Regions from separate parts of the Blastococcus colisei genome, predicted to be linked through region 1. Evidence: riboswitches for the same ligand, from Rfam matches in the RefSeq annotation. Region 1 holds a riboswitch; the other holds the start of a gene.
What was found. A riboswitch is a leader RNA that binds a small molecule or an ion and turns the genes downstream of it on or off. The one in region 1 is predicted to bind cyclic di-AMP.
Positions count from the first base shown of each region.

Region 2: another riboswitch for cyclic di-AMP. It lies ahead of FHU33_RS07665 (C40 family peptidase); the one in region 1 lies ahead of FHU33_RS10090 (aggregation-promoting factor C-terminal-like domain-containing protein).

Region 1 covers NZ_VFQE01000001.1:2,103,757-2,108,909, forward strand. The annotation lists gene FHU33_RS10075 (sensor histidine kinase) at 1-1,097, opposite strand, end outside; gene FHU33_RS10080 (response regulator) at 1,094-1,771, opposite strand; gene FHU33_RS24940 (hypothetical protein) at 1,891-2,454, opposite strand; cyclic di-AMP (ydaO/yuaA leader) riboswitch at 2,779-2,923, shown strand; gene FHU33_RS10090 (aggregation-promoting factor C-terminal-like domain-containing protein) at 3,138-3,941, shown strand; gene FHU33_RS10095 (glycoside hydrolase family 3 N-terminal domain-containing protein) at 4,057-5,153, opposite strand, start outside.
Region 2 covers NZ_VFQE01000001.1:1,617,655-1,622,807, forward strand. The annotation lists gene FHU33_RS07645 (DUF5615 family PIN-like protein) at 1-318, shown strand, start outside; gene FHU33_RS07650 (DUF2231 domain-containing protein) at 407-769, shown strand; gene FHU33_RS07655 (Rieske (2Fe-2S) protein) at 800-1,345, shown strand; gene FHU33_RS07660 (hemerythrin domain-containing protein) at 1,342-1,824, shown strand; gene FHU33_RS07665 (C40 family peptidase) at 1,879-2,403, opposite strand; cyclic di-AMP (ydaO/yuaA leader) riboswitch at 2,419-2,578, opposite strand; gene FHU33_RS07670 (hypothetical protein) at 2,920-3,219, shown strand; gene FHU33_RS07675 (hypothetical protein) at 3,287-3,583, opposite strand; gene FHU33_RS07680 (hypothetical protein) at 3,697-4,326, shown strand; gene FHU33_RS24890 (hypothetical protein) at 4,408-4,545, shown strand; gene FHU33_RS07685 (hypothetical protein) at 4,592-4,813, shown strand; gene FHU33_RS07690 (D-2-hydroxyacid dehydrogenase family protein) at 4,895-5,153, shown strand, end outside.

The DNA.
Region 1 (5,153 bases):
AGCCGCGCCGGCGGGACGCTGCCGGTGGCGCTGCGCCGCGACAGTGCCTCCTGCACCAGTGCGGCGAGCCGCACCTCCTCCAGGGAGAGGTCCTGGCTGCCGACGTCGGCCCGGGAGATCTCCAACAGGTCGGCGACCAGCCGTTCGAAGTGGTGCACCTCCGATCGCAGGAGGGCCAGGCCTTCCCTGCCGTCCTCGGGAAGCCGGTCCTCGTACGCCTCCACGAGCGCCATCGCGTTGAGCATCGTGGTGAGCGGGCTGCGGAGCTCGTGGCTGACGTCGGCGGCGAATCGGGCATCGCTGCGTACCCGGCGCTCGAGGGCCGCGGCCGTGGCGTTGAAGGACTCCGCGATCGGCACCAGCGCCGGGTCGTCGCGCGGATCGATGCGGGCGCCGAGATCGCCGGCGGCGATCGCCGCTGCAGCCGTGGAGAGGCGGGTCAGCGGGCGCAGGGTGGGTCGGGTGGCCCACCACCCCACGAACAGCGACACCGGGACGACCGCGACGGCGGCCAGTGCCAGGACCAGTCCGAGGATCCGGTAGGTGTTGTCCAGCTCCTGCAGCGGGAAGACCTCGAAGTAGGCGTCGTCGAGGCCGGCCAGGGGGATGCCGATGGCCAGCATGGCCTCGCCATCGACGGTGATCCGCTGCCGCGACGGCTCACCGGCCAGGACGGCGTCCCGGAGTTCGCGGGGGAGGTCGTCGCGGCCGATGCGCAGCGAGGTGGTGCTCCACTCGCCGTCGTCGACGAGCAGCGACGTGGACCCCGTCTCCCGGGGCAGCTGGGAGAGCAGCTGGGCGGTCGACAAGCCGGACGTGGCCAGTCCCCGCTGGACCTGCGTCACGTTGGCGACGGTCTGGCCGAGGGTGGTCCGCTCGCGCTGGACGAGCAGGTACTGCGACACCGACAGCCAGACGCCCACGACGAGCACCAGGGTGAGCGCGGCCGCCACGCCGGTGAAGGCCAGCGTGGCCCGGCTGCGCAGCGTTCGCGGGCCGTGGAGCGCCCACCGGCGCGCGGTCCCGCCGGGCCCGCCGTCCTCGCGCGCCCCGTCCCCGTCGACCGGCGCGCGGGCGCCGGCCCGAGCGGTGCTCACTCGGGGAGGCGGTAGCCCATGCCGCGCACGGTCAGCACCACCATGGGGTCCGCCGGGTCGGCCTCGATCTTCTTGCGCAGCCGGCGGACGTGCACGTCCACCAGCCGGGAATCCCCGAAGTAGTCGTAGCCCCACACACGCTCCAGGAGCTCCTCCCGGCTGAAGACCCGCCCGCGTTCGGCCGCCAGCTCGCCCAGGAGCTTGAACTCGGTCTTGGTCAGCTGCACCGGCACGCCGGCCCGGGTGACCGTGCCGTCCTGCGGGGCGATCTCGACCTCCCCGATGGAGATGCGGGGCCGGGGCTCGCTGCCCCGCGTCCGGCGAGAGAGCGCCCGGATGCGTGCGGACAGCTCCTTGGCGACGAAGGGCTTGGTGATGTAGTCGTCGGCGCCGGCCTCGAGTCCGGCCACCACGTCGTGACTGTCGGCGCGCGCGGTCACCATGATCACCGGGGTGTTGGACATCCGGCGGATCTCCCGGCACACCTCGAAGCCGTCCATCCCCGGGAGCATGAGGTCCAGGAGGACGACGTCGAAGGAGCGGTCGGCGAGCAGCCGGAGCCCGGCCTCGCCCGACGCCGCCTCGGCCACCTCCAGACCCTCGCGATGCAGGGTCATCTGCACGACCCGGCGGATGCGGACGTCGTCCTCGATGATCAGCACGGAGCGGGCCACGTCGTCCAGTCTGCCCCCGAGGGCATGGTCGCCGACCATCGTCGTGCCGCGCGGCCGGCGGAGCCGCCACGGGAGCCGGTGGCCACACCGTGGAGCTCCGCCGTCCGGTCGCCGCCCCGTCAGCCCTGGTCGACCTCCTCGAGCACCTCCACGCTGTCGGCCATGACGTAGCGCTCGTCCTCGTACTCCTCGAAGAGCGCGTCCTCGAGGTCGACGCCCATCTCCTCCTCGACGTCGGTGACCGTGAAGCTCTCCATCACGGTGCCGCTCACCTCCACCGTGGTCTCCGGGGTCAACTCGGTGGGCGTCTCGGTGGCGCCGACGACCAGCAACGCCTCGACGGCGGTGTCGTCGGTCCCGGCGATGGTGAACGCGCTCGTGGTCAGCACCTCGTTGACGTCGGCGGAGAGGACGACCTGCTCGCCGACGTAGGAGTCGTACTCCCCGAAGAAGTCGCTGTCGTAGGCGCCGTCGTAGGGCTCGACGACGTCCTCGGCCGCCGCGTCGTCCTCGGCCGCCGCGTCGTCCTCGGCGATGGTGTCGTCCTCCACGACGTCCTCCACGTCGGCGCCCGCCTCGCCGCCGGCGGTGTCGCCGCACGCCGTGAGGCTGAGCGCGGAGGCGGCGAAGAGGGCCGCCGCGGCCTTCCGGGTGGTGGTGGTTCGGATGAGGGTCGATCGCATGTGGGTGTCCTTTCCTGGCCGGCCCGGCCGATTCCGGGCGCTTCGGTCAGACCTCCCGTGCCCCGGCCGCGGACGGCTGATCGGCGGTGAGTCGGGTCGTCACCGGGGTGACACACAGCCGCCCCGATGCACCCCCCGGGTGTGACGGAACGATGACCGCTACCGCCGGCGGGAACCGGCGGGCGGTGCGGAGGCGAGATGCATCACGCCCCTGATCCCGGCTCCGGGATTGTCACGGCCCGATAACGACGGCTACCGTGACGCGGTCCGGTCGGAACGTTCCCGCCCCATCCGGGGAGGCCGTGCCGGACGCCGCCGAGTCGCCCGAGGCCGAGACCGAGTCGCGGGCGAGCCGGGGACCCACCGCAGTACTGGGGTGAATCCTGCTCCGAGCTCCGCTCGGGGCGGGTAGGGCGCCTTCTGAGCCCGAATCCGTCAGCTAACTCGGTAGGCGGCCACGGAACAGTTCGAAGAAACGGAGAGCCGCAGCACGCCGCGCCCCTGGGTGCGCCGTGCACGCAGCAGTCGACACGCACCGTCAGGCGGAACCGTCCCGCGCTGACCGGTGATCCGCTGGGCGCCCAGCCCGCGGTGCTGCCCCCTCGACCCACAGCGGTGGATCGCCTGCGCCCCCGAGCGCCGGCCGGTCCGCCCCGCCCTGTCATCCGGAGCACTCGCACCTCATGAACCTGCGCACCCTCACGTCCTCGCACGCCCGGGCCACCCGTCGTGGACACCGCCCTCCCCTCGCCGGCCGCCGTCCGGCGATGTACCTCGCGACGGCCGCCGCCGGCGCGGTCCTGGTCGGTGTGGTCACCGCCGGGGAACCGGCCGCCGATGCCGCGCAGATGGAGTCGGTCAGCGTCGCCGAGCAGCTCGGCCTCCACGCCGAGGCGGCCCCGGTGGCCGAGGACCAGCTCCTCGCTCCGCTGGAGCAGCTCGCCGCCAGCCGCAGCGAGCGCGACGCCGAGCGTGCCGCGGCGGCGGCGGTGCAGGCCGCCGCCGACCAGGCCGAGGCCGACCGCCTCGCTGCCGAGGAGGCCGCACGGATCGCCGCCGAAGAGGCCGCCCGGATCGCCGCCGAGGAGGCCGCCCGCGTGGCTGCCGAGGAGGCCGCCCGCGTGGAGGCGGCTCGCGCCGCCGAGGCCGCCGCCGCGGCAGCGCGTCCGGGTCAGGGCACGTCCGCGCCCGTCGCTCCGGCCGGCTCCTACAAGGACTACGCCATGGGCAAGGTCGGCAGCGCGAGCGAGTTCAGCTGCCTGGAGAGCCTCTGGGGCAAGGAGAGCGGCTGGAACCCGAACGCGCAGAACCCCACCAGCACCGCCTACGGCATCGCCCAGTTCCTCGACTCGACGTGGGCCGGCACCGGGATCGCCAAGACCTCCGACGGCTACCGCCAGATCGACGCCGGACTCATCTACATCGAGAACCGGTTCGGCTCCCCCTGCGGCGCGTGGGAGCACTCGCAGAACAAGGGCTGGTACTGATCACCTGCTCGAAGTGACCGCTCCAGGGGTGTTGTCCGTGCTTCCGGGATCCGGCGGGACTCCGGAAGCACCGACAGCACCCCTGAAGCCCGGGTAACGGCCCTGCCCGGCTGCATCAGCCGGGCAGGAGGCCCGCCTCCTCCTTGGCGACGAGGGCGGTGCGCACGGCGGCGTCCACGGTCGTGGCGAACGCCGGGTCCGTGCGCTCGCGGTCGAGGACGGCGTCGATCATCTCCGGCACGAGGGCTCCGTCCACGGTGAGCACCAGGGTGCCGCCGGCGGCCAGGAACCGGACGGCGCGTTCGCCGGGCGGGAGGTCGCGGACGGCGAGGGCGTTGCTGAGGTCGTCGGAGATGACCACGCCGTCGAAGCCGAGCCGCTCCCGGAGCAGGTCGGTGACGACGACCGGTGAGAAGGCGGCCTGGTCGGCCGGGTCGATCCTCGGATAGGTCGCCGACGAGACCATCACGAACGGGTCGGCGGGGGAGCGGGCCAGGTCGCCGAAGAGGGCCACCTGGGCGTCGTCGGCGCCGGTGACCGGATCGGTCACGTCGGCGGTGGTGTCGGTGTTGTCCGAGACCAGCCCGAGGCCCGGGAAGTGCTTGAGGGTCGCGGTCACCCCGGCCTGTGCCAGGCCGTCGAGGACCGTGCCCACAGCGGCCGCGACGGTCTCGGCGGTGTTGCCGTACTGGCGGTCGTAGTAGCCGATGGGCTCGTTGGCCGCCTCGGTGCCGGCCGGGACGACGTCGGCGACGGGCGCCAGGTTCAGGTTCACCCCGGCGTCGTGCAGGGCCGTTCCCATGCTCACGGCGAGGGCGGCCAGCTCGGCCGGCGGCAGGGCGCCCTGGGCCACGGCGGAGGGCAGCCGCTCGAAACCCGGTCCCTTGAGCGACTGGACCGCCCCGCCCTCCTGGTCGACGGCCACCCAGAGGGCGGGCCCGGGCGACAGGGACTGCCAGCGCGCGGCGGTGCCGGCGAGCTCCGCCGCCGGGGCCTCGGACCGACCGGCCAGGAAGAGCCCGCCCAGTCCCGCCTGCGCCAGGGCGTCGCCGCGGCCGAGGTCGCCGAGCGGGACGCCGGCCACGAACAGCTGGGCCACCTGCGCACGCCGGTCGAGCCCGTCCAGCGCTGTCTCGACCCGCTCCTCGGGGCTCGCCGGCTCGCTGCTGGGGGCGGCGGTGCTCGGGGCGGTGCTCGGCGGCGCTGCCGCGG
Region 2 (5,153 bases), 490 kb from region 1:
CTCGACGAGATGTACCCGGGCCGGCTGGCCGAGCAGCTGCGAGACGGTGGCCATGACGTGGTCGCGGTCGTCGAGCTGCCCGAGCTGGTCGGTCAGCCGGATGCCGAGGTGGCAGGGCGGGCGCGCGCGGAGGATCGCGTCGTCGTCACCGAGAACGTCGTCGACTACGCCCCGCTGGATGCGACCGCACACGCCGGTCTGTTGCTCGTCAACGCCCGTCGCTGGCCGCGTACGCGGGCAGGTCTTCCCCGGCTTCGGGCCGCGCTCGCCACCTGGCTCGAGACGCAGAACGACCAGGGCGCCGTCGATTGGCTCTGAGCGGTGACGGATCGGCCGAGCACGTCACATCGTTTCGATGCGCGTCACCCGGGCAGTGGCCCCAAATGGATCACCAGGAGACGAGCCGGTGAGCGTCCGGAGCGGGCTCGGACGGGCCGTCCGGACCGTCGAGCGATGGCAGCTGCTCGACGCCCCCAGCTACCAGATCGAGCACGGCATCTCGCTGACCTTCCTGCTCACCGGCCGCCACGCCCGCCGCCTCCAGGACCTGCTGCACGGCGTCTGGTTCGGCCACCCGATCCACCCCGCACTGGTCACCGTGCCGATCGGGGCGTGGGGCGCGGCCCTCGTGCTCGACGGCCTCGACGCCACCGGCCGCGGCGGCCCCGGTGCCGGCCAGGCCGCCCGCACGGTCGTCAAGCTCGGGGTCGGGGGAGCGGTCGCGTCGGCCGCCACCGGCCTCACCGACTGGCAGCACGCGCACGAATAGGGCCGCCGGGTCGGCCTCGTGCACGGCGCCATGAACGGCACCGCCCTCGCGCTCTACACCTGGTCGCTCAGCGACCGGAAGCTCGGACGCGCCGCCCGCGCCCGCGCCAGCGCCGCCGCCGGCTACGCCATCACCCTGGCCAGCGCCTACCTCGGCGGCGTGCTCTCCTACCGCTACCGGCTCGACACCGACCACTCCGACCGCAGCAACGAACCCCGCCGCTTCGTCCCCGTCGCCGACGAGTCCGAGCTCGTCGACGGGCAGCCGGTCGGCGTCGACGTCGACGGCGTGCCCCTGGTGCTCGTCGCCACCGACGGCGCGGTGCGCGCTGTCGGTGGCCGCTGTCCGCACATGGGCGGCCCGCTGGGGGAGGGGTGGCTGCACCGCGGGGAGCTGGTCTGCCCGTGGCACGGCTCGCGCTTCCACCTCGACACCGGCGAGCCCGCACAGGGACCGTCCACCGCCCCGCTGCCCTGCTACGAGACGCGGACCCGCGACGGCCGGGTCGAGGTGCGCCGCCGGGCGCGCTGGCGCACACCCACCGCGATCACGTCCGTCGAGGAGGCATCGCGATGAAGGCCGACGAGGTGCTGATCGCCCACCACGACATGCTGCGGGGACTGCTCCGCGACCTCACCCGGACCACCGACGCGGAGACCGGCCGGAGGGAGGAGCTCCGCGACCGGCTCCTGCGCGAACTGGAGATCCACACCCAGATCGAGGACGAGCTGTTCTACCCGGCCGTCCGCGACGTCTCCCCGTTGCTGTCGCTCGCCCATGCCGAGCACCGGCAGATCGACGACCAGCTGGCCACCGTCATGCGGACCGCCCCCGACGACCCCGAGTTCGTTCCCGAGGTCCGCATGCTCGAGTCGACCCTCCGCCACCACACCATGGAGGAAGAGGAGCGGATGTTCCCGCAGGCGCAGGCCCTCGGCGCTGACCGCCTCGAGGAGCTCGGAAGCCAGCTGCAGGAACGGCAGCGGGAGCTGGCCCGCTCCGGTGCCATGCGGCTGATCATCCGGCTCAAGCGCGCGACGCTCCGCCTCGTGTAGGACGTCGGTGCCCCGGCCGCACGCGGACGACCGGGGCACCGCGCAGAGACCAGGTCAGACGACGCGGCGAGCGGTGTTGTAGCCCCACATCGAGTCGACCGGCACGACCGAGACCGGGTTCCCGTAGGTCGAGGAGTGCACCATCTGCCCGTTGCCGATGTACATGCCGACGTGGCCGACCGGGTCGTAGAAGAAGATCAGGTCACCGGGCTGCAGGTTCGCCCGGTCCACGTAGACCCCCGCCGTCGACTGCGCCCGCGAGGTCCGCGGGATGGACACGCCGGCCGCCTGGTACGCCGAGTAGGTGAGCCCCGAGCAGTCGTAGGCGTCCGGGCCGGTGCCGCCCCACGCGTACGGCTTGCCCTGCTGGGCCAGCGCCGTGTCGACGGCGACCTGTGCGGCGTGGGTCGGCGCCGCCACCGGGGCGGCAGCCACCGGCGCCGATGCGGCGACGGTGGGGGTGCCCGCGTCCGCCGAGGCGGTGAGGGGAGTGAGCGCGAGCCCCGCGCCCGTGAAGAGGGCGAGCGCCGCCCCGCGGAAGGAGCGGCGGGTGATCGTGGACGTGCGGATGGTCGTCATGGACGACGGGTTCTCCTGTTCTCCATCAACCGCCTACCGAGTTAGCTGACGGGTTCGGGCGGGGAGATCGCCCGGCGCGACCGGCGGGGCCGGTCGCGCTTCACCCCAAGGACTGCGGTGGGTCCCCGGTCCGGGCGCCGGATGGATCCGGTGCCCGGTTCGGCGGTGCCCGGACGGGTGTCACCAGTGCGGTGACGACGGGGCCTCGGCCGGACGGCGACGACGCTAGGTCCGTCATCGAGACGTCACAAAGCGACGGAATCGCGACGACGCGGCCGGGAGCGGTCGTCGCCCGGGGAGACCTCGATGCGCAACTCGCGAACCGACCTCCGTCGACGCGACGGGCCTTGACGGCCGGCGGCGGCATTCGACACGGAACGCGATCGACCGCTTACTTCCGCCGCGGCGGCGTGGCGGCACACACCGTCGTCGATCACGTGCCCGATGGCCGCCGTGCGTCGATCGGATGACGGGCGCGTCGACCGTCGTCCTCCGGGCGTGCTCCGGTGGCCGACGATGACCATGGTCGTGCGCTACGACGACGGGCGGGTGGATAGCTTCGGGGCCACCGCCCGATCGAGTGCGAAGGGCACGTCCACGGTTGGTCGGCCGTTCCTCGGGGCACCGGGGACAGCAGTCAACAACGAGGAGGCGAACATGGCAGGCATGATCAGGAAGCTCATCGCGTCCGGTGTCGCGGCGAAGGTCATCCAGGAGGCCAAGAAGCCGCACAACCAGGCGAAGATCAAGAAGTTCATCTCGGATTTCCAGAACAAGAACAACAAGGGTGGCAACCGCCGCACCCGCGGCTACTGACCCCGCACGCACGACAGCGCCCCCTCACCGGATCCCGGGTGAGGGGGCGCTGCCGTGCCGGCGGTGGTCAGGGGCGGGGGTTGGTTCGGGTCCAGCCGCGCTCGTCCCGGCGGGCACCCAGCCCCGCCCGGCATCGGCGGCACACGTCCGCGACCTCTTCCGCGTGCCGACCCGACTCCGGTTGGACATCCGCCCAGCTGACGTGCGGGAAGCGGGCCAGCCGCGACCTGCTCAGCGAGAGCCCGCAGACCGTCTCGTTGCGCCCGCGCTCCCAGGCGTGCACCTCACCGGCGGGGTAACGGATGCTGTCGTCCGGGTCCCGCCACTGATTCCCGGCCGCGACCGCCGCATTGCGCACTGCCATGCTGGCCCCCTACCCCGATGGTGGGAGCCCGAGTCCGTCGGCAGCCATCGGGCAGGGCTGACCCGGCAAGGCCCCGGCAGTGTCGGCACGGGGCCGGCATTAGCGTGCCGGGAGTGAAGACGCAGGAGGAGCGCTGGCAGGAGCGGCTCGCCCTGCCCGTCCTCGTCGCCGCGCTCGCGTCGATCCCGGCCATGTTCCTCACCGTCGCGGAGGGCACGCTCCGGACCGCGGGACACGTCGTCGACATCGTCAGCGGCGCGGTCCTCGTCGCCGAGACCGTCATCCTGCTGGTCGTCGCCGGGAACAAGCGCGCCTGGATCCGCGGCCACCTCGGGCTGATCGCGCTCACCCTCGCGGTGATCGTCGCCGTCGTGTTCGCTCTCGGCCCGGCGCAGATCCTGCGGCTGGTCCGCACGGTGGGTGCGCTGCGCATCCTTCGCGCGGGACGCATCGTCAAGGCAGCCCGCAGCGTGAGCGACCGCATGGGTTTCACCGGCCGGCTCGCCCACATCGCCGCCGCCGGTGCCGGACTGCTCGTCGCGGTGTTCGTCGGTGTCGTCCTGGCCGACCCCACGTCCCGCTCCCGCGACCTGCTGACCGCCGTCCTCGGCGACATCGGCACCCCGGTCATCGTCGCGCTGTCCGCGGTGGCCGGACTCGTGCTCGGCGTCGCCACCTACCTGCTGGCCCGCGACCCGGGCAGCGGCCCGGACTCGGAGAACGACGTCCCCCGACGGGCCTGATCCGTGCATGACGCTCGCGTGACGACCCGGGCCGCCGAGGCTTGGGCATGCGCCCGAACGGGCACCGGGCACTGCATGGGAATGCTCAGCAAGATCGCCAAGACAGGCATGGCCAAGAAGGTCGTGGACGAGGCCCGCAAGCCGCAGAACCAGCGCAAGATCAAGGACGCCCTGTCCAGCTTCACCGACAAGCGCAAGGGCGGCACCGAGCGGCACTGACCAGCCGGCCGCAGGACACCGATCGACCCGCGGGAGAAGTGCTCCGATGAGCGAAGGCTCGATGACCGGCCGCCCTTACGGCGGCGCGAACGATCCGACGAAGGACGACGGGCTTCCCGGCGAAGTGCCGGAGGACGACGAGGTCAGGGCTGCGCCGGAGCAGTCGCCACGCGCGGCGAAGGGCGGGATGTCCGACGAGGGCGGCGGCGTGCCCGGCAGCGGTACGTCGCCCAACTCGTCCGGCCCGCCGAACACCGGCAATCTCTAGACGTGGCACACGACGGCCCGCACGCATCTGGCGTGCGGGCCGTCGGTACCTCATGACCGGTATCTGTAGTAGACCGTGGGCGTGCACCGCATCGCCGTCCTCGACGACTACCAGTCCGTCGCCGCCGACTTCTCCGACTGGTCGCGGCTCCCGGAGCCGGCCGAGGTCGTGGAGTTCCACGACTGGGTCGGCGACCCCGATGCGCTGGTCGCGCGTCTGCAGCCCTTCGACGTCGTCGTCGCGATGCGGGAGCGCACGCGATTCCCGCGGGAGGTCCTCGAGCGGCTGCCGAACCTGAAGCTGCTGGTTACCACCGGCATGCGGAACAAGGCCATCGACG